DNA from 3 places in the Pseudomonas imperatae genome. Region 3 is predicted to be linked to each of the others. Evidence: riboswitches for the same ligand, from Rfam matches in the RefSeq annotation. Region 3 holds a riboswitch; each other region holds the start of a gene.
What was found. Region 3 has a riboswitch for cobalamin ahead of ACWKWX_RS21295 (TonB-dependent receptor). Riboswitches for the same ligand answer to the same signal wherever they lie in the genome.

Region 1 (7,380 bases), on a different contig from region 3:
GCAGCTGGGCGAGGCCTGCCTGGGCGCGCAACCCAATGCGGCGCACCACGCCATTGCCCAGCTGCAGAAAGCCAAGCCGGAGTGCTGGGTGCTGACGCAAAACATTGACGGTTATCACCGTCAGGCAGGAAGTCCCGACGAACGGTTAATTGAAATTCACGGGGAATTGGCGCCACTGTTCTGTCGCGCCTGTGGCGCTGTACGCGATGATTTGCGGGAAATCCTTGGTCAGCCACTGCCGCCGCGCTGTAACGTCTGTAATGGCGTTATGCGGCCTTCCGTGGTGCTTTTCGAGGAAATGCTGCCCGAGCGGGCGATTGAGGCGCTGTATCGGCAAATGGCGATCGGTTTCGAGGTGGTGCTGGTGATCGGCACCACGGCAAGCTTCCCCTACATCAACGCGCCCATCGCTGAAACCCGCGCCGCTGGCGGGTTTGCCATTGAGATCAACCCATTGCGAAGCGGGCTTTCTGCCAGCATGGACGTGTTTTTTGAGAGTAGGGCGTTAGAAGTCATGCCGAAACTGCTGAGTCACATTTTTTTCGATTGAATTTGCAAATGGATTTGATAGCGGGCATAGTCGCGTCTTCTTAACTTCTACAGACACGGTCGTGCCCATGCTAAAGCGCTTCGCACCCCTCGTGCCCCTCGCACTCGTGACCCTGCTTTTCGGCTGCGCGGCTCATACGCCGGTATCGCAGCAACAGGCTCTCAACCCGGTGACTCCACAGTCCCAGGCCCAGACGAAAGCTGTAACCCTGAATTTCCAAGAAGAAGAGCTGGATACCGAAAAGGAACTGGCTGACTTCTCCGAGAACAGCAAGCCCTACCAGATGCCCATGCTGGCTGACAGCATCCTGGAACGCGGCAAATCGCTGATCGGCACCCGCTATCGCACCGGTGGTTCCACTGAATCGGGCTTCGATTGCAGCGGCTTCATCGGTTACCTGTTCCGCGAGGAGGCCGGCATGACCCTGCCGCGTTCCACGCGTGACATGATCAACGTCAAGGCCCCCCTGGTAGCCCGCAACAACCTCAAGCCCGGTGACCTGCTGTTCTTCAGCACCCGTGGCCGTGGTCGCGTGAGCCACGCCGGCATCTACCTGGGCGATGACCAGTTCATCCACTCCAGCAGCCACCGTAGCGGCGGCGTGCGCATCGACAGCCTCGATGACGCCTACTGGAGCAAGACCTTTATCGAAGCCAAGCGTGCCTTGGCCATGGCACCGACCACGACTATCGCACGCAAGTAAGCAGTCTGGGCGGTACTCGCAGCGGCGGCGCACTGAAAAGTGTGCCGCCGTTGCGCGTTTTCGGGAATACAAGCTAGTCTTCAACGGCAGTTGAATCAGGATGGTTCTGTTTATGTCGCTAACGGCCCGTTTCGCGCTATTACTCTTCGCAGGCCTGCTCACCGCCTGCGCTGGCCACAAGCCGCCACCTGCGCCTGCGCCGGTGTATCAACCTTTTGTTTCAGCTCCCCAGCAGCCCCTGTCTCCCCAGGCCGATGACGTCCTGATGCGCGCCATCGGGCTGGTCGGCACCCCATACCGCTGGGGCGGCAACACGCCGGATTCGGGCTTTGACTGCAGCGGCCTGATCGCCTACGTCTATCGCGACGCGGCCGGCATCAGCCTGCCGCGCTCCACGCGGGAAATGATCAGCATGCGCGCCCCCGATGTCAGCAAGGATGCCTTGCAGTCCGGTGACCTGATCTTCTTCGCCACCAGCGGTGGTTCGCAGGTCAGCCATGCCGGCATCTACGTGGGCGAGGGCCGCTTCGTGCATGCCCCGGCCACGGGTGGCACGGTGAAGCTGGACTACCTCAACAAGCCGTATTGGCAACACGCCTACCTGAACGCCAAGCGCGTGCTGCAACCAGCAAGCCTGGCGCATAACCCTTGATGCGCCTGTGGGAGCTGGCTTGCCAGCGAGCTGTTCGGGTTTCCCCCAAAGCTCGCTGGCAAGCCAGCTCCCACAGGTTGTTTACTTCTCAGCCGTAATCCGCCAGATCTTGTTCCCCACGTCATCCGCCACAAGCACCCCGCCCTTGTGGTCCTCGGTCACGCCCACCGGCCGGCCCATGGCCTGTTCCTTGTCGTTGAGGAACCCGGTCAGCACGTCGATCGGCTGGCCGCTGGGCTTGCCGTCCACGAACGGCACGAAAATCACTTTGTAGCCACTGTGTGGCTTGCGGTTCCACGAACCGTGCTGGCTTACGTAGGCGCCATGGTTGAACGGCGCCGCCAGCCCGCCGCTGTTGCTGGCAAAGGTGAAGCCGATGGAAGCGGTGTGCGGGCCCACGGCGTAGTCCGGGGCGATGGCCTTGGCCACCAGTGCCGGGTTCTGCGGGCTGACGCGGTTGTCGATGTGCTGGCCGTAGTAGCTGAACGGCCAGCCATAGAAGCCGCCGTCCTTCACCGAGGTGATGTAGTCAGGCACCAGGTCGCTGCCGATCTCGTCGCGTTCGTTGACTGAGGTCCACAACTGCCCGGTCTGCGGCTCGAAGCCCATGCCGTTGGGGTTGCGCAGGCCGGAGGCGTAGATGCGGTGCTCGCCGCTGGCGCGGTCCACCTCCCAGATCGCCGCGCGGCCTGCTTCCTTGTCCAGGCCGTTCTCGCCGACGTTGCTGTTGGAGCCCACGGTGACGTACAGCTTGTTGCCCGAGGGGCTGGCGATGACGTTCTTGGTCCAGTGGTGGTTGAGCGGCCCGCCCGGCAGGTCCGTCACCTTGGTGCCCTGGCCGCTGATGGCGGTGGCGCCGGTGTTGTAATGGAAGCGCAGCAGGGCATCGGTGTCGGCCACGTACAGGTCGCTGCCCACCAGGGTCATGCCGAACGGCGAGTTGAGGTTGGCGATGAACACTGTGCGGGTGTCGGCCACGCCGTCGCCGTCGGTGTCGCGCAGCAGGGTGATGCGGTTGGCGCTGGGCACGCCGGCGCCGGCCTTGCCCATGACCTTCTTCATTACCCAACCCTTGATGCCCTTGGCGTCCTCGGGCTTGGGCGGCGCGTTGGTCTCGGCCACCAGCACGTCGCCGTTGGGCAGCACGTACAGCCAGCGCGGGTGGTCCAGGCCCTCGGCGAAGGCGGCCACCTGGGTGCCCTTGGCCGGCTGGGGTTTCTCGCCGTCGGGCCAGCCGATGGCGTCGGCGATGTTCACCGTGGGGATCAGTGTCTTGTTCGGCGCCGGCAGCTGCGGGTGCGGGCCGGTGCCGTCGGCCACCTTCAGGGTCGAGGACTCGCCACAGGCCAGCAGCGTGCTGGAGGCGAGGATGATCAGGGCCAGGCGGGTCTTGTGCATTGTAATTGCTCGCTGAGGCGGAGGTATGTGCTGTAGAGGGGCGGGGTAGGGCAGTGGTTCCAATAAAACCCCGCAGCAGCAACTGTCTTGAAACGGCGTCGTCTGCATCGCGACTAAAGTCGGCTCCTACGCCGTTCGTGGTAGGAGCCGGCCTTGGCCGCGATGCAGGCGACGCGATCGACAAAGGTGCACGCGCTCCGTAGCAGCGGCCGAAGGCCGCGTCAGGGCCGGACGCCGCCTGGCGGCAGCTGCTACGGGGGAGGTATGGCGAGCTTTAATTGACCTCCCACCCCCAACCCTCTAACCTTCCCGGCGTGTTTCAGGTGCCCTGCAGCCCCACGGCTGGCAGGGTGAAACAGGGAAGCCGGTGAGCCGCCGCAGGTGTGCGAGCCCGGCGCTGCCCCCGCAACGGTAAATGAGTCAAGGTCGCGCATGGCGCCACTGGGCCGAATTGGCTCGGGAAGGCGCGTGGCCCCGGGTGTGCATGCCCCCGCTCATGAGTCCGGAGACCGGCCTGGAACCCTTCTTGGCAAGCCGCTGGCTTGCCGGTCCCCTTTTGTTCTGTCGCGCGGGTGAGAGCGGCATTGACGAGTCTGTGCTGCGTCCGTCCGGGCGGCGGCTTTTCGTCGATGTCGCCTGTGTGCAGGTGTAGCGGAGAGCTGCGATGAGTGAATCCCAGGAACGTGAACAACGCCATCTGGCGCGCATGTTGCGCAAGAAGGCGATCATTGACGAGCGCATTGCCAATGCGCCCAACGAATGCGGGCTGCTGCTGGTACTGAGCGGCAACGGCAAGGGCAAGAGCAGCTCGGCCTTCGGCATGCTCGCGCGCGCCATGGGCCACGGCATGCAGTGCGGCGTGGTGCAGTTCATCAAGGGCCGCAACGCCACCGGCGAAGAGTTGTTCTTCCGCCGCTTCCCCGAGCAGGTGCGCTACCACGTGATGGGCGAGGGCTTTACCTGGGAAACCCAGGACCGCCAGCGTGACATCGCCGCCGCCCAGGCCGCCTGGGAAGTGTCCCGTGGCCTGTTGCAGGATGAGAGCATCGGCCTGGTGATTCTCGATGAACTGAACATCGCCCTCAAGCACGGCTACCTGGACCTCGACCAGGTGCTGGCCGACCTGCAGGCGCGTCCCGCCATGCAGCACGTGGTGGTCACCGGCCGTGGCGCCAAGGACGAGATGGTCGAACTGGCCGACACCGTCACCGAGATGGGCATGCTCAAGCACGCCTTCCAGGCCGGCATTCGTGCCCAGAAGGGCATCGAGCTATGACCCAGCCGCGTCATTGCCCGGCGGTGCTGATCGCAGCACCCGCTTCTGGCCAGGGCAAGACCACCGTCACCGCCGCCCTGGCGCGCCTGCACCGCAACCAGGGGCACAAGGTGCGGGTGTTCAAGTGCGGGCCGGATTTCCTCGACCCCATGATCCTGGAACGGGCCAGTGGCGCGCCGGTGTACCAGCTCGACCTGTGGATGGTGGGCGCCGAGGAAAGCCGGCGCCTGCTGTGGGAAGCGGCGGCCGAGGCCGACCTGATCCTGATCGAGGGCGTGATGGGCCTGTTCGACGGCACCCCCAGCAGCGCCGACCTGGCGCGGCACTTCGGCGTGCCGGTGCTGGGCGTGATCGACGGCACCGCCATGGCCCAGACCTTCGGCGCCCTGGCCCTGGGCCTGGCGCGCTACCAGCCGGACCTGCCGTTCGCCGGCGTGCTGGCCAACCGCGTCGGCACCCTGCGCCACGCGCAACTGCTTGAAGGCAGCCTCACCGAAGGCCTGCGCTGGTACGGCGCGTTGTCTCGCGAGACCGGCATCGAACTGCCCAGCCGCCATTTGGGCCTGGTGCAGGCCAGCGAGCTGAACGACCTGGACCTGCGCCTGGACGCGGCCGCCAATGCCCTGGCGGCAAGCTGCGAAGTCGCGCTGCCACCGCCGGTCACCTTTGCTGCGCCCACCCCGGTGCCGTGCGAACCGCTGCTGGCCGGCGTGCGCATTGCCGTCGCCCGTGACGAGGCCTTCGCCTTCACCTACGGCGCCAGCCTCGACCTGCTGCGCGCCATGGGCGCCGAGCTGAGCTTCTTCTCGCCGGTGCATGACCAACAGTTGCCGCCCTGCGACAGCCTGTACCTGCCCGGTGGCTACCCGGAACTGCACCACCACACCCTGGCGGCCAACGCGCCGATGCTGGCGGCGATTCGCGGCCACCACGCCGAAGGCAAACCGCTGCTGGCCGAATGTGGCGGCATGCTCTACCTGCTGGACGCCCTGACCGACGTCGACGGCCAGCGCGCCGAGCTGCTGGGCCTGCTGCCTGGCGAAGCGGTGATGCAAAAGCGCCTGGCGGCCCTGGCCCTGCAAGCCGTGGAGCTGCCCGAAGGCACCCTGCGCGGGCACACCTACCACCATTCGCTGACCAGCACCGCGCTTGAGCCCATCGCCCGTGGCCTCAGCCCCAACGGTGGCCGCGGCGCCGAGGCGGTGTACCGTGATGGCCGGCTGACGGCGTCGTACGTGCACTTCTATTTCCCGTCCAACCCGGCGGCCGTTGCCGCCCTGTTCTGCCCCAAAGGGGCCTCGCACATTTGATGACTGACAACGCCTACACCCCCGCCGAGCGCGCGGCCATCTACCGAGCCATCGGTGAGCGCCGCGACATGCGCCACTTCGCCGGCGGCGACGTCGCCCCGCAACTGCTGGCGCGCCTGCTGCACGCCGCGCACCAGGCGCCCAGCGTCGGCCTGATGCAGCCCTGGCGCTTCATCCGCATCAGCGACCGCGCCCTGCGCGAGCGTATCCAGGCGGTGGTGGAGGACGAGCGGGTGCGCACCGCCGAGGCCCTGGGCGAGCGCTCGGACGAGTTCATGAAGCTCAAGGTGGAAGGCATCAACGACTGCGCCGAGGTGCTGGTGGCGGCGCTGATGGACGACCGCGAGCGCTACATCTTCGGCCGCCGTACCTTGCCGGAGATGGACCTGGCGTCGCTGTCCTGCGCCATCCAGAACCTGTGGCTGGCGGCGCGTGCCGAAGGCCTGGGCATGGGCTGGGTCTCGCTGTTCGACCCCCAGGCCCTGGCCGACCTGCTGGGCCTGCCCGCCGGCGCCAAGCCCATGGCCGTGCTGTGCCTGGGCCCGGTGACCGAATTCTACCCATCGCCCATGCTGGTGATGGAAGGCTGGGCCGAGGCCAAGCCATTGAGCGAGATGCTGTATGAAAACCACTGGGGGGTTAAGCCATGAGCATCGCCCTGGTCACCGTTGCCGGCGTGGCGCTGGATGCCCTGCTTGGCGAGCCGAAGAGCCGTCACCCGCTGGTAGCCTTCGGGCGCCTGGCCGACCGCCTGGAGCGCCGCTTCAACGGCGGCGGCCGTGGGTGGCGCAGCCACGGTGTGACGGCCTGGTTCCTGGCCGTCATCCCCTTGACCCTGCTGGCCACGCTGCTGTCCTGGCTGCCATACGTGGGCACCCTGGTGGAAATCCTCGCGCTGTACTGCGCCCTGGGCCTGCGCAGCCTCGGTGAGCACGTGGCGCCCGTGGCCCAGGCCCTGCGCAGCGATGACCTGGACACCGCCCGCACTCGCGTGGGCTACCTGGTCAGCCGCCAGACCAGCGAGCTGGACGCCAACGCCGTGGCGCGCGCCGCCACCGAGTCGGTGCTGGAGAACGGCAGCGACGCGGTGTTCGCCGCGCTGTTCTGGTTTGCCGTGGCCGGCGCGCCGGGCGTGGTGCTGTACCGCCTGAGCAATACCCTGGACGCCATGTGGGGCTACCGCAACGAGCGCTTCGAACGTTTCGGCTGGGCGGCAGCGCGCATCGACGACGTCCTCAACTATATTCCTGCACGGCTGGTGGCCCTGACCTACGCGGTGCTGGGCAAGACGCGCCTGGCCCTGCGCTGCTGGCGCCAGCAGGCGCCGAAGTGGGACAGCCCCAACGCCGGCCCGGTCATGGCTGCCGGTGCTGGCGCCCTGGGCGTCGAGCTGGGTGGCCCGGCGGTCTATCATGGCGAGCTGCATGAGCGCGCGACCCTGGGCGAAGGCCCGGCGGCCGACGCCGACGCCATCGACCGCGGCTGGCAACT
Region 2 (7,380 bases), on a different contig from region 3:
CGCCGCAAGGGCCTGATCGTGACCCTGTCGATCATGGCCAGCGGCACGATATTGATCGTGCTGGTGCCCGGCTACGAGACCATCGGCCTGCTGGCCCCCGCCCTGGTGTTGCTGGGCCGCCTGCTGCAGGGCTTCTCGGCCGGCGCCGAGCTTGGCGGCGTGTCGGTGTACCTGGCGGAAATGGCCACCCCCGGCAAGAAAGGCTTCTACACCAGCTGGCAGTCGGCCAGCCAGCAGGTCGCCATCGTCGTGGCTGCCGCGCTGGGCTACGGCCTGAACCAGTGGATGAGCGGTGACGACATCGCCGCCTGGGGCTGGCGCATTCCGTTCGCCGTGGGCTGCATGATCGTGCCGTTCATCTTCCTGCTGCGTCGCAAGCTGGAAGAGACCGAAGAGTTCAGCGCCCGCCGTCACCGCCCGGCCATGCGCGAGGTGTACAACACCCTGGTGGCCAACTGGACCATCGTGGTGGCCGGCATGCTGATGGTGGCCATGACCACCACCGCCTTCTACCTGATCACCGTGTACGCGCCCACCTTCGGCAAGAGCGTGCTCAACCTGAGCACCGCCGACGCGCTGATGGTGACCCTGCTGGTGGGTGTGTCGAACTTCATCTGGCTGCCTATCGGCGGCGCGCTGTCTGACCGTATCGGCCGCAAGCCGATGCTGATCGCCATGACCGTGTTGGCCATTGCCACCTCGTACCCGGCGCTGTCGTTCCTGGCCCAGGCACCAAGCTTCGCACACATGCTGGAAACCCTGCTGTGGCTGTCGTTCATGTACGGCATGTACAACGGCGCGATGATCCCGGCGCTGACCGAAATCATGCCGGTGGAAGTGCGCGTGGCCGGTTTCTCCCTGGCCTACAGCCTGGCCACCGCGGTGTTCGGCGGCTTTACCCCGGCCATCTCCACCGCGCTGATCCACAGCAGCGGCGACAAGGCCGCACCCGGCTACTGGATGAGCTTCGCCGCCCTGTGCGCCCTGTGCGCCACCCTGTACCTGTACCGCCGCGGCAGCGCCCAGCTGCGCGCCGCCGTGTGAGGGGCGTGGCCATGAAGAAATTGCTCAACAGCCTGGCCGCCCTGACCCTGGGGCTGGCCGCCGCGGGCCTGGCCCAGGCCCAGGACCTGACCGTGATGACCTCCGGCGGCTTCACTGCCGCCTACAAGATCCTCGGCCCGCAGTTCGCCGCGGCCCATGGCGACCAGCTGAACACCGTGCTGGGCCCGTCCATGGGCAAGGCCGCCGAGGCGATCCCCAACCGCCTGGCACGCGGTGAGCAGGCCGACGTGGTGATCATGGTCGGCTACGCCCTGGACGACCTGATCAAGCAAGGCAAGGTGCTGCCCGCCTCGCGGGTGGAACTGGCCGACTCACGCATTGGCCTGGTGGTGAAAGCCGGCGAGCCGAAGCCGGACATCAGCAGCGTCGCTGCCTTCAAGCAGGCGTTGCTGCAGGCCAGGTCCGTGGGTTATTCCGACAGCGCCAGCGGCGTCTACGTACAGGACCAGCTGTTCAAGCGCCTGGGCATCGAAGCCCAGCTCAAGCCCAAGGCGAAGATGATCGAGCGCATTCCGGTGGCCGGTGAAGTGGCCAAGGGCGAGCCGCAGCTGGGCCTGCAACAGGTCAGCGAGCTGTTGCCCATCGCCGGCGTGACCTACGTGGGCAAGATCCCCGAGCCGTTGCAGTCGGTGACGCGCTTCGCCGCCGGCATCCCGGTGGGCGCCGCGCACCCGGCCGAGGCCAAGGCCCTGCTCGACTACATGGCTTCGGCCCAGGCGCAGTCGGTGGTTACCGGCACCGGCCTGGACTCAGTGCCTCACTGATCTTCCAGGGGTTTCTTGAACTCCCTGATCAACTGCTCCAGTTCCAGCGCCGCCGGGGTCAACAGCCGGCCCCGGCGACGGATCAACCCCACGCTGCGCAACACCTCGGGCTCCACCAGCGGGATGCTGGTCATCCACTGGTGCTCGCCCAACGGCAAGGCCATGGACGGCACCGCCGCAATCCCCAAGCCCGCCTCAACCAGCCCGAGCATGGTCGTCACATGGCGGGTCTCGCAGATGCTCGGCCGCGCCGGGCGGATGTGCAGCAACGCCTGGTCCAGCACGAAGCGGTTGCCGGAGGTCTTGTCCACCGAGATGTAGTCGTGCTGGAAATACTCTTCCCAGCTCAGCTGCTTGCGCCCGGCCAGGGGGTGGTCGCGGCGGCAGGCGGCCACGTAGTGCTCCTGCACCAGCAGTTCGAATTCCAGCTCCGGCGGCAGGTTGCCGGTAAAGCTCAGGCCCAGGTCGGCCTCGCCGCTGAGCACGGCCTGCTGCACGTCGTTGGCGCTGGCATCGAGCACCTTCACGCGAATGCGCGGGTAGAGCTTGTGGTAGCGGGCCACCACCTTGGGCATGAAGTAATAAGCGGCCGACGGCACGCAGGCCACGGTGACGTTGCCCAGGCGCGTGGAGGCCACTTCGCTGATGCCCAGCAGGGCGATGTCCAGGTCATTGAGCAGGCGTTCGGCGCTGGGGGCGAAGGCGCGGCCGACCATGGTCAGGTTGACGCGGCGGGTGGTGCGGTCGAACAGCCGCACGTTGAGCGCGCTTTCCAGCTTTTCGATGCGCCGGCTCAACGCCGGCTGGGAGATGCTGATGGCCTCGGCGGCCTTGCGAAAACTGCCCTTCTCCACCACTGCGCGAAAGGCCTGCAGGTCGTTCAGGTCGAAATTGATGCTCATCCCGGTCACTCATGCCGAATTTTATTTATCCGATCAGCTTAATGCATGAATGGCCAGGATTGATGCTGGACCATAGTCGAAAGACCGTTCGTCGCCGCCCAAGCACCAACGCGGTGGCCGGGCAATCCATTGTAGGGAGCGAGGCGTCACCCTCTCGCTTCCCGAACAATAACGACGGAGATTTCCCATGGACGCATTCAAAGCAGGCACGCTTGTGCTGGCCCTGACCGGCGCGCTGGCAAGCCCCGCATTCGCCGCTGCCACCAGCGCCTTTGTCGCCGATGCCACCGCAGGCGGCATCACCGAAGTCGAGGCTGGCAAGCTGGCGCTGCAGAAAAGCAGCTCGGCGGACGTGAAGAGCTTCGCCCAGATGATGATCAAGGACCACGGCGCGGCCAACCAGAAGCTGGCGGCGCTGGCGCACAAGCTGGACCTGGTGGTGCCCGACGACGCCACGTTGATGGACCAGGCGAAGAAGAAAATCCTCGAAATGCGCGACGAGTCCTTCGACAAGGCCTACGCCGCCAATCAGGTGAAGGCCCACGAAGACACCATCGAGCTGTTCCAGAAAGAGGTCGAATCCTCCGACAAGGCCGAGCTCAAGGACTTCGCCAAACAGACCCTGCCCAAGCTGCAGGAGCACCTGAAAATGGCCAAGGAACTGCAAGCCAAGCATCAGTGATCCTGGCGCGCACGGCCGTGGATTTCCCACGGCCCTGCGCCAGCGTTTACCATGGGCGCTTTATGCCCTGCCAAAAGTCTTTCATGAACGCCGACGCCCTCGCTTTATTGCAGCAACACCTCAGCACCGCCCTGCAACACCCGCCTGCCGAAACCCGCCGCCTGTTCCACGGCCGCGGCCGCTGCTGGCCGGGCCTGGAGCAGATCACCGTGGACTGGCTGCAGGGGGTGCTGCTGGTGTCGCTGTTCCGCGAACCGGCCGCCGACGAGCTGGCCGCGCTGAAGCCGCTGCTGCTGGCACTGGCCCAGGCCACCCCACAGGTGCACAGCCTGATCCTGCAGCACCGCTACCTGCCCGACAGCGCCGCCGAATGGCTGCTGGGCGAGCCGGTGGAGCAATGGTTCATCGACGAGGACGGCCTGCGCTACCAGCTGGACCTGGGCCGCAAGCAGAACATCGGGCTGTTCCTGGACATGCGCTACGGGCGCCAATGGGTGCGCGAGCAGGCCGCCGGCAAGCGCGTGCTGAACCTGTTCGCCTACACCTGTGGCTTCTCGCTGACGGCCATCGCCGGCGGCGCCGAGCACGTGGTGAACCTGGACATGGCCCGCGCCGCCCTGAGCCGCGGCCGTGACAACCACCGCCTGAACGGCCACGACCTGGACCGCGTGAGTTTCCTGGGCCACGAGCTGTTCAAGTCGTGGGGCAAGGTCAAGCGTGGCGGCCCCTATGACCTGGTGATCATCGACCCGCCGTCGTTCCAGCGTGGCAGCTTCGTGCTCACCCAGGACTACCGCAAGGTGCTGCGCAAGCTGCCCGAGCTGCTGACCGAACAGGGCGTGGTGCTGGCCTGCGTCAATGACCCGGCCATCGGCTCCGACTTCCTGATCCAGAGCATGGCCGAGGAAGCGCCGCAGCTGACCTTCCAGCACCGCCTGGAAAACCCGCCGGAATTCCCCGACGCCGAGGCCGAAGGCGGCCTCAAGGCGCTGGTGTTTACCAGCGCCTGAACCTCGCATGACTGCGTAGCCGCTGCCGCAGGCTGCGCTGGCCCTTGTCCACGCTGAAAATCTCCAGCGTACGCCAGGGCCAGCGCAGCCTGGCGGCAGCGGCTACAGCGTTTGATCCAGGGAAGGTGAACGGCAGGTTGCTCTCTTGGGCAATGCCACTTACCCTCTGCGGGCTTTTTAATGCGTGCAGCAGGAAGCCGGTGCAACTCCGGCGCGGTCGCGCCACTGTGTTCGGGCCTCCCGAAAGCCAGACCTTGCTGCACGCCATTTCTTTCGCCCAACGGACGCGCCATCCCGGGAGCCGCTGCATGCTGTTACGCCGCCTTGCTTTTGCCTGCCTGTGTTTATCCGCCGCCTCAGCCGTAGCCGCCGCGCCGGCCAGCCACTACCCGCTGACCGTGCAGAACTGCGGCCACAGCGTGCGCATCGACGCCCCACCACAACGGGCGGTCAGCCTCGGCCAAGCCAGCACTGAATTTCTGCTGTCCCTGGGCCTGGGCCCGCGCATGGTCGGCACCGGCGTGTGGTTCGGGCCGCTGCCGCAGGCGCTGGCCGCCGCCGGCGCCAAGGTGCCGCGCCTGGCCGACAACGCCCCCAGCTTCGAGGCCGTGGCCAAGACCGCGCCGGACATCGTCGTGGCGCAGTACACCTACCACATCGGCCCCCAAGGCGAGGTGGCGACGCCCGAGCAGTTGCTGAAGCTGGGTATCCCCTCCTACGTGTCGCCCAGCGACTGCGACGGCAAGGGCGTGACCGCCACCTCCAACGCCGATGGCAGCCGCAGCCAGCTGTATTCCCTGGCCCTGGTGGACAAGGAAATCAGCGAACTGGCGACCATCTTCGACGTGCCCGCTGCCGGCCAGGCCCTCAGCGCACGCCTGCATGAGCGCGTGGCGGCCGCCGTGAAACTGGCCAACGCCACCGCGCACCCACCGCTGTCGGTGCTGTACTGGTTCTCCAGCACGCGCCTGGAAGGCGACCCGTGGGTGGCCGGCAAGCACGGCGCGCCGGGCTATATCTCCCAGGTGCTGGGCCTGCGCAACGTCATCGACAGCGATGAGGAATGGCCCGGCGTGAGCTGGGAGAGCATTGCCGCCCGTGACCCCGACGTGATCGTGCTGGCGCGCATGCAGCGCCGCCTCTACCCCGCCGACGACGTCGAGAAGAAGCTGGCCTTCCTGCGCAACGACCCGGTGACCCGCGAACTCAAGGCGGTGCGCAACGGTCGCCTGATCGTGGTCGACGCCAACACCCTGAACCCGTCCATGGGCGTGGTCGACGCCATCGAGCAGATCGCCAAGGGCCTGGCCGACACGGGCAAGGCGCCTTGATGCCAGTGGAGCGCAGCCGCCTGGGCCGCTGGGCCCTGGCCCTGCTGGCGCTGTTCAGCCTGGGCCTGTCGATTGCCCTGGCGGTGTCCCTGGGTGAGCTGGACATTCCCCTGGCCGTGACCCTCAAGGCGCTGCTCAACGGCCTGGGGCTGGGTGCCTATGAGGTGCCGCGGATCCAGCAGGGCATCATCTGGGAATACCGCCTGAGCCGCGCGCTGGTGGCCGCCTGCTGCGGCGCTGGCCTGTCGCTGTGCGGCGCGGTGTTGCAGGCGCTGCTGCGCAACGCCTTGGCCGATCCGTACGTGCTGGGCATCAGCGCCGGCGCCTCCACCGGCGCGGTGCTGGTGATGCTGCTGGGCCTGGGCGGCGGCTTGATTGGCATCTCCCTGGGGGCCTTCCTCGGCGCCGCGCTGGCGTTCGGCCTGGTGGTGCTGCTGGCCACCGGCATCCGCGGCGGCCCGGCCCAGGTGATACTGGCCGGCGTGGCCGGCGCGCAGCTGTTCAACGCCCTGACCGCCTGGATCGTCTCCACCTCGGCCAACGCCGAACAGGCGCGCAGCGTGATGTTCTGGCTGCTGGGCAGCCTGGGCGGCGTGCGCTGGGCGGACGTCGGCTTGGCCGCTGCGGTGGTGGGCGCCGGCCTGCTGGTGTGCCTGTACTGCGCGCGCACCCTGGATGCCTTCGTTTTCGGCGACGACGCCGCCGCCAGCCTCGGCGTGCCGGTGGCGGGCCTGCGCTGGTTGCTGTTCGGAGTGACGGCGCTGATCACCGCCACCCTGGTGAGCATCGTCGGCGCCGTGGGTTTCGTCGGCCTGGTGGTGCCGCACATCGCCCGCCTGCTGGTAGGCCCGCGGCACGTGCGGCTGCTGCTGGCCTGCGTGCTGATCGGCGCCAACTTCATGGTGCTGGCCGACATCGCCTCACGGTTGATCGTGCCCGGCCAGGTGCTGCCCATTGGCGTGGTCACCGCCCTGGTCGGCGCGCCGGTGTTCGCCGCCCTGCTCTACCGCAACCGGGCGGCGCCATGAGCCTGCGCGCCGACAACGTCGGCTGGAGCGTCGACGGCCAGGTGATCATCGACGGCATCAGCCTGGACCTGCCCGCCCAGGGCACCCTGGGCCTGATTGGCCCCAACGGCTCCGGCAAATCGACCCTGCTGCGCCTGCTGGCCGGCCTGCGCACGCCCAGCCAGGGCAGCGTCAGCCTCGACGGCCGCCCACTGGCGCAATGGCCGCGCAAGGCCGTGGCCCGGCGCGTGGCGCTGGTGGAACAGCACGCCGGCACCGAGGTGGACATTCGCGTGCAGGACATCGTGCGCCTGGGCCGCACCCCGCACCGTGGCGCGCTGTCGGCCTGGACCCAGGAAGACCAGGCCATCGTCGAGCAGGCCCTGGCGCGCACCGGCCTGGGCGCCCTGCGGCTGCGCAGCTGGCACAGCCTGTCGGGGGGCGAACGCCAGCGCACGCAGATCGCCCGTGCCCTGGCCCAGGGCCCCAGCGAACTGCTGCTGGACGAGCCCACCAATCACCTGGATATCCAACACCAGCTGCAGCTGCTACAACTGATTCAGGGCCTGCCGGTGACCTGCGTGATGGCCCTGCATGACCTGAACCTGGCCGCGATGTT
Region 3 (7,380 bases):
ACGGTTGTTGCTACGAGGCCGCGTCCCGCCTCCCCGCCACCGTCAAAACCGATAATCCGCCGTCACGAACAACGCCCGCGGCTGCCCCATCTGCCACTGCGCCCCGTCGTTCTGCTGCGACACCGCATAACGCCGATCCAGCAGGTTGTTGACCTGCAACCCCAGGCGCACGTCCGGCAGCACCTGCCACCCAAGGTTGGCATCCACCACCGTATACCCCGGCACCTGCGCGCTGTTGGCGGTGTTGGCGTAGCGCGCATCCACGTAGCGCAGGCCGGCACCGGCGTCGATACGCTCGGTGAGAGCCTTGCTCAGCCACAGGTTGGCGGTGCGCCGCGGCACATCGGTGGGGCGGTTGCCGGCGCGCGACAGCACCTGGCCATCCACCGCTTCATCGAAGTCATCGTAACGGGCGCGCACCACCGCGGCGTTCGCCGACAGCTGCCAATGGTCGGCCAACGCCAGTTCCAGGCTGGCCTCCAGGCCTTTCGAGGACTGCTGGCCCACCTGCAGGGTGTCGCGGGTGATGGGGTCGGTGGTCAACAGCTTGCGCTTGACGATGTGGTACGCCGCCAGGGTCCAGGCGCCGCGGCCGTCCCAGAACTGCTGCTTGAGGCCCAGCTCGGTCTGCCTGGCCCGGGCCAGGTCCAGCTGCTGCTGGGTGGGGTTGAGGGTGACCAGGTCGCTGACGCCGTCCTGGCTGGTGCTGTACTGGCCGTATAGGGACAGCTGGTCGGTGACCGCGAACACCAGCCCGGCGCGCCAGTTGCCGCCGTCCAGATTGACGTCGCTGCGGGTGCCGGTACGCGCGTCGTCACGCTGGATGTGGTTCTGGTCGCGGCGCACGCCGGTCACCAGCGCCCAGCGTTCCGACAGCTGCAGGCGGTTCTCGGCGAACAGCGCGAAGGTCTGAGTGGTGCTCTGGCTCAGCGCCTGGAACGGCGACTGGCTGTGGAACCAGCCCGGCGCTAGCGCCCAGGGGTCTACGTAGTCGCCACCGACGTCGGTGTAGGGCGAGTTGTTGGCCAGGCCGAAGCGGATGCGGTTGTACTCGGCGCCGACCACGGTCTTGCTGGCCAGCCCCAACAGGCTGTGGTCGAAGGTGAAGGTCTGGCGGTCGCCCAACTGTTCTTCGTGATGCTTGATTTCCAGGTAGCTGCCGCGCAGCAACTGGCCCTGGCTGCTGTCCCAGCTGTAGCTTTCGGCGTTGCGCCAGTGGCGGCGGCTCTTGATGTAGTACAGCTCGTTGCTGGCACTGACGGCGTCGCTCAGGGTCCAGTCGCTGGTCAGCCGGGTCCATTGGTCGTCGTAGTGCTGCACGGCGTTGCGCACGTTGTAGTTCTTGTCGCGCAGGCTGTCGTGGTAGTGGCCGTCGATCAGCGGCGTGCCCAGGTAGTTCATGGGGCGGCTGTCACCGCGCTCGTGGGCCAGGGTGAAACTCAGGTCGTCGCTGGCCTGCCAGCGCAGGGCGCCGCTGAAGGCCAGGCTGGACGACTGGCCACGGTCTACCCAGCCGTTGCTGCTTTGCTGGTCCAGGGTCAGCCGGTAGCTGAGGCGCTCGCCCAGCGAGCCGCCGCTGTCGAACGCGGCCTGCTGGCGGTCGTCGCTGCCGTAGCCCACGCGCAGGTGGTTGCTGATGGCGCCGTCGAAGGGCTTCTTGGGGATCACGTTGATCACCGCGCCGGTGGCACCTTCGCCGTACAGCACCGAGGCCGGGCCGCGGATCACGTCGATGCGCTCCACCATCCACGGGTCCACCGGGAAGGTCTGGGTGCCGGCACCGGTGTACAGGCGCGCGCCGTCGAACAGGGTCATCACCGACTCGTGGCCGCTGAAGCCGCGCGCCGACAGCGCCGTGTTGCCGTTGCCCGGCGCGGCGATGCTGGTGATGCCGGGGGCGCGGGTGACGGCTTCCTGCACCGTGAGGTTGTTGCGCTGGTCGATGGCGCCTTCGTCGAGGCTGCTGATACTGGCCGGGGTCTGCAGCGGCGTCAGGTTCAGGCGCGAGCCTGCCGTGCCAGGGGTGGCCAGCGCGGAGTCGGCGTGTTCGCTGATGGTGGTGGCCGGCAGCGCCAGCTCATCGGCGGCGTGCACGGGCAAGGACAAGGCCAGGCACGGGGCCAGGCTGTGAAGCAGGGAAGTGCGGGACATGCTGTTCCAACTACAGTCAGGAAAAGATGAACCCGGAGGGACACGCATGGCAAATCGCGGGCGCAAACGCCCACGGAAACCGGCCTGCGCCCGCCCACCGCGGGTTGCCAATTGAAGCGTTTGCAGGCCGGTCTCCGGGCTTGCGAGGGTCATGAACGCGTCGCCTTCCCATGCTCTATGCACAGTGGCCTGTTGACGCGTTCGCTCGCTTACCGTTGCGGGGGCAGCGCCGGACTGATCACCAAAGTGACGCACCGGCTTCCCGTTTCACCCTGAGCACGGCGGCTGAGGGCACCTGAAACTGGCGCGCATTCGACCACTGATGTGGATCCAGGTCAATGTTTCAAACCCGATACGGCGACTTTCCCAGGCACCGTGGTATATTGCGCGCCATTACAGAATACATACCGCAGTACACTTCATAGGAGCAGGCATGGCACGGGGTGGGATCAACAAGGCAGTGGTGCAAAAGGCGCGTGAGGCGCTGCTGGCCCGGGGCGAGAACCCCACCATCGACGCCGTGCGCGTGGCGTTGGGCAACACCGGTTCGAAGACCACCATCCACCGCTACCTCAAGGAGCTGGAAGAAACCGACCAGCGCCGCCAGGCCCCGCGCGAGCACCTGACCCAGGAGCTGGGCGAGCTGGTAGGCCGCCTGGCCTTGCGCCTGAAGGAGGAGGGCGACGAGTACGTGCAGCAGGCCCAGGCGCGTTTCGACCTGCAGAAAGCCGTGCTCGAAGCCGACCTGGCCGAAGCCGCCAAGGCCCACGCCGCGTTGCTGCAGCAGTTCGAGATCCAGGCCGAGGCCCTGGCCAGTGAGTCGGAGCAGCTGGCTACCTGCCGCACCTCGTTGCAGGCCGAGCACACCCGCAACGCGCGGTTGGGCCAGGAGTGCAGCGACCTGCAGCTGCGCGTGCAGGAAAAGGACGAACACATCCGCTCGCTGGAAGACAAGCACCAGCACGCCCGCGACGCCCTGGAGCACTACCGCCAGGCGGTGAAGGAGCAGCGCGACCAGGACCAGCGCCGCCACGAAAGCCAGGTGCAGCAGGTGCAGGTGGAAGTGCGGCAGTTGCAGCAGAGCCTGATCGTCAAGCAGGACGAGTTGATGCGCCTGAACCGCGACAACGAGCGCATGCTGGTGGAGGCACGCCAGGCGCGCAAGGATCAGGACACCGCCACCCAGGCCCTGGCCGACAAGGCCGCCGAGGCCACGGCCCTGGCCACGCAATTGGCCCAGGCGTTGGGCGCACGCGAGGCGCAAGCCCAGCAGATCGAGGGGCTGCGCCAGGAGCAGGCGGCCCAGGCCAAGGCCAGCAAGGCCCAGGTGCTGCGCGAGGCGCGCCTGGAGCAACAGCTGCAACAGGCCAACGCCACCTTGGCGCAGTGGCGCGCCGACCGCGCCGCGGCCAGCGCCGAGTAACGCCGCTCAGGGCTGGGAAGGGGTATCGTCCGGGCCCACCGGGTGCAGGCCGCTGCGCAGGATGCGCCGCACCCGCTGCATCTTCTCCACCGAGCCGGGCACGCCGTTGCCCATGTCCAGCAGGGCCTGGGCGCACAGCTTGGGGCCGTAGCCGTCGAGCTTGGCGAATTCCTCGCCGGACATGTGAATGGTTTTGAGGGCGAAGGCCAGCAGGTTGTCGCCCGGGTTGGGGCCGTTGAGGATGCCCTGGATCATGTACGCCAGGGCCTGGCGGTACTGGCCCTGGGTGTGGATGGCGGCGCAGTCGATGTCGGTGCCGGCGAAGGTCTGCACCATCAGGCGGCGCATGACCTCGTCGAGCAGTGCCGGTTCGCTGCCGTCGTCCTCGAACACCTTGGTGCGGCGCAGAGGAATGACGTTGTCGTCGTGATCGCTCATGGGTACTCCTTGTGGTGACGCTACAGGGAAAGTATGCGCCATTGCGTTGCGCTGTCCATAATCCGCGCGGCGCTGTCCAAGCCAGGCACCGTTGCGAGCGGGCACACTGCAGGCCTGCCTTTGCCATCAGGAGCCCCTCCATGACCGAGTACGTGATTGCCCCACCGCCCGCCGCCAGCGTCGCCATTGCCGGCGACAGCCGCCGTTTCCCCGTGCGCCGGGTGTTCTGCGTGGGCCGCAATTATTCCGAGCACGCGCGGGAAATGGGCCATGACCCGGACCGCGAGCCACCGTTCTTCTTCTGCAAGCCCGCCGACGCCGTGGTGCCGGCCGAGGGCGTGATCGCCTACCCGCCGCTGACCGCCGACCTGCACCATGAGGTGGAACTGGTGGTGGCTATCGCCGAGGGCGGCGTCGACATCGCCCCCGAGCAGGCCCTGGCGCATGTGTGGGGCTATGGCGTGGGCCTGGACCTGACCCGCCGCGACCTGCAGGCCCAGGCCAAGAAGCAGGGCCGGCCGTGGGACTGGGCCAAGGGCTTCGACGAGTCGGCGCCGTGCACCGCGTTGATCCCGGCCAGCACCCTGGGCCACCCGGCCAGCGGCGCCATCTGGCTCACGGTGAACGGCGAGGAGCGCCAGCGCGGCGACCTGGCGGACCAGATCTGGGCGGTGCCGGACGTGATCGCCTACCTGTCGCAATCGGTGGCGCTGCAGCCCGGCGACCTGATCTTCACCGGCACCCCGGCCGGCGTCGGCGCCTTGCAGCCCGGCGACCAGGTCAGCGCCGGCATCGACGGTGTCGCCCAGTTCGCCTTGCGCATCGGCCAGCGCTGACAGCCGCCGCGCCGCGCTTTAGACTGGCGGCGTCTTTCCGGCTTTCGAGGTTGCTGCCATGTCGTCCCTGTCCCGCGTGCCCACCTACGGCATGCAGCAGCGCAGCAACCGCGAGGATTTCTACATCCGCGACAAGCAGGAGCGCGAGGCGCTGACCTCGCCGCACCGCCACGAATACTTCCAGATCCAGGTCAACCTGGGCGGCGACACCGTGCAGCACATCGGCGGCGCGGTGCGGCCGTTCCCGCGCAACGCCCTGAGCTTTATCCTGCCGCACCGCCTGCACCTGATCCCGCACCCCGAGCACGGCAACTTCATGCTCATCAACTTCGCCCAGGGTTTCCTGCTGCCGCACCTGGCCTGCGACCCGCTGGACCTGGAGGACGTGCCCCTGGGCCAGGCCCCCGAGCTGGCGCCGTTCCAGTGCCAGGAACACCTGGATTTCATTCTCGACGACGGCGCCTTTGCCGAGGTCCAGGCCTTGCTGCTGCGCCTGCGCGAGCTGGACCGCACCCGTGACTTCGGCACCACCACCTTGCTGCGGGCCGGGCTGTTGCAACTGATTGGCCTGGTCAGCCAGCGCTTCGCCCCGGCGTTGCAGCAACTGGCCAGCGACAAGGCCGCACGGCGCGGCCGCCGCGACGCGCTGGCGCGGGTGACGGCCTATATTCGCGAGCACATCGCCAACCCGGAGCTGACCTTGAAGGACGCGGCCGCCGCGGCGTTCCTGTCGCCCAACTACCTCACCCACCTGCTGCGCAAGGACACCGGCAGCACCTTCAGCGAACTGGTGCTGGAGCGGCGCATGCGCCTGGCGCGCACCCATCTGCTCAACAGCGACGAGCCCATCAGCCACGTCGCCCAGCGCTGCGGTTTCAGCGACGAAGCGTACTTTTCGCGGCGCTTCCGCCAGACCCAGGGCCTGCCGCCCGGGCAATTTCGCCGACAGCAGCGCGAGCATAGCGTCCATCAATGATGGTTAGCGTTGTGGCCGGGCTTTGCTAGGGTAGGTGAAAGGTTCAGACGAGCATGGACGATGAAGGCCACACAACAACGCACCCTGGCGGTCAACGGCATCACCCTGAGCGTGCACGTCGCCGGGCCCGAACACGGCCGGCCGGTGTGGCTGCTGCACGGTTTCCCCGAGTGCTGGTACTCGTGGCGGGCGCAGATCGCGCCGCTGGTGGCCGCAGGTTACCAGGTGTGGGTGCCGGAGATGCGCGGCTACGGCGCCAGCTCCGCGCCCCAGGCGGTGGAGGCCTACGACCTGTTGACCCTGTGCGCCGACATCCAGGGCGCCATGGACCTGCTGGGCCAGCGCCAGGTGTGCGTGGTGGGCCACGACTGGGGCGCGCCGGTGGCTTGGCACCTGGCGCTGCTGGAACCTGAGCGGGTGCAGGCGGTGGTGGCCCTGTCGGTGCCCTACGCCGGGCGGCCAAAGCAGCCGGCGATAGAGCTGATACGCGCGCACTTCAAGGACCGTTTCAACTACATCCTGTATTTCCAGAACCCGGGGGTGGCCGAGGCCGAGCTGGACGCCGACATCGCCCACACCCTGCGCATGTTCATGCAGGGCGGCGCCAACGGCGACCTGATCCTCAAGCACAAGCCCGCCAGCGCCACGCTGTTCGACGGCATCAACCAGCCCGACCGGCTGCCGCCCTGGTGCAGCGCCGAGGCGTTCGAGGTGTACGTGCAAACCTTCGCCGGCCGCGGCTTCCATGGCGCGCTGAACTGGTACCGCAATTTCGAACGCAACTGGCAGCGCACCGAAGCCCTGGCCGAAGCCTGCGTCGAGCAGCCGGCGCTGTTCCTGCTGGGCGACCTGGATCCAGTCGGCGTGCTGGAGGCGCACACGTTGCTGCGCATGCCCAAACGGGTGCCACGCCTGGAGCAGCACATCGTCAAGGCCTGCGGGCACTGGATACAGAGCGAACAGCCCGACATCGTCAACGGGCATTTGCTGCGCTTTCTGGCAAGCCATTTTCCCGTGTGACGTGCACAGGTGGGAGCTGGCTTGCCAGCGAGCTTTTGAGCCTCAACAGCTCGCTGGCAAGCCAGCTCCCACAATGAAGATTAATTTAACCTTCCAACCTCTTGATCCATAAAGCTTTACCCAAAGCCACGCACCACCAGCATATGCCTTTTCCCTAGGCACTTATGACCCCGCCCGGCATATCCATAGGCCAACTCCGTATTTTTGAACCAAAACGTACATTCCTACACTCCGCCGTCCCTGACCCCACCAAGGACGTCCGATGTACCGTCAAGCCTTCCCCCTGGCCCTCAGCGCCGCTTTGTTCAGCCAGCCCCTGTGGGCCGATGGTTTCCTCGATGACAGCAAGGCCGACCTGACCCTGCGCAACTTCTTCATCAACAACGACAACCGCAGCGGCACGGCCACCCCGTCCAAGCAGCAGGAGTGGGGCCAGGGCTTCATCCTCAATTACACCTCGGGCTTCACCGACGGCCCGCTGGGCTTGGGCCTCGACGCCCTGGGCATGCTCGGCCTGCGCCTGGACTCGGGCAAGG

Region 1: linked by a shared signal. The riboswitch ahead of cobO (cob(I)yrinic acid a,c-diamide adenosyltransferase) and the one ahead of ACWKWX_RS21295 (TonB-dependent receptor) in region 3 are both predicted to bind cobalamin.
Region 2: linked by a shared signal. The riboswitch ahead of ACWKWX_RS12045 (ABC transporter substrate-binding protein) and the one ahead of ACWKWX_RS21295 (TonB-dependent receptor) in region 3 are both predicted to bind cobalamin.

The regions. Positions count from the first base shown of each region.
Region 1 is NZ_JBSKHP010000007.1:184,950-192,329, forward strand. It holds gene ACWKWX_RS11335 (NAD-dependent deacylase) at 1-550, shown strand, start outside; gene ACWKWX_RS11340 (C40 family peptidase) at 618-1,253, shown strand; gene ACWKWX_RS11345 (C40 family peptidase) at 1,366-1,905, shown strand; gene ACWKWX_RS11350 (PQQ-dependent sugar dehydrogenase) at 1,987-3,303, opposite strand; cobalamin riboswitch at 3,608-3,835, shown strand; gene cobO (cob(I)yrinic acid a,c-diamide adenosyltransferase) at 3,968-4,579, shown strand; gene ACWKWX_RS11360 (cobyrinic acid a,c-diamide synthase CobB) at 4,576-5,889, shown strand; gene bluB (5,6-dimethylbenzimidazole synthase) at 5,889-6,539, shown strand; gene cbiB (adenosylcobinamide-phosphate synthase CbiB) at 6,536-7,380, shown strand, end outside.
Region 2 is NZ_JBSKHP010000008.1:71,186-78,565, reverse strand. It holds gene tcuC (MFS transporter) at 1-1,044, shown strand, start outside; gene ACWKWX_RS12065 (substrate-binding domain-containing protein) at 1,056-1,829, shown strand; gene ACWKWX_RS12060 (LysR family transcriptional regulator) at 1,823-2,731, opposite strand; gene ACWKWX_RS12055 (DUF4142 domain-containing protein) at 2,919-3,413, shown strand; gene ACWKWX_RS12050 (class I SAM-dependent methyltransferase) at 3,497-4,423, shown strand; adenosylcobalamin (AdoCbl) riboswitch at 4,590-4,730, shown strand; gene ACWKWX_RS12045 (ABC transporter substrate-binding protein) at 4,732-5,754, shown strand; gene ACWKWX_RS12040 (FecCD family ABC transporter permease) at 5,754-6,782, shown strand; gene ACWKWX_RS12035 (ABC transporter ATP-binding protein) at 6,779-7,380, shown strand, end outside.
Region 3 is NZ_JBSKHP010000017.1:106,873-114,252, forward strand. It holds gene ACWKWX_RS21295 (TonB-dependent receptor) at 43-2,151, opposite strand; cobalamin riboswitch at 2,260-2,465, opposite strand; gene ACWKWX_RS21300 (DNA-binding protein) at 2,585-3,574, shown strand; gene ACWKWX_RS21305 (hypothetical protein) at 3,581-4,012, opposite strand; gene ACWKWX_RS21310 (fumarylacetoacetate hydrolase family protein) at 4,153-4,848, shown strand; gene ACWKWX_RS21315 (helix-turn-helix transcriptional regulator) at 4,907-5,824, shown strand; gene ACWKWX_RS21320 (alpha/beta fold hydrolase) at 5,885-6,844, shown strand; gene ACWKWX_RS21325 (OprD family porin) at 7,107-7,380, shown strand, end outside.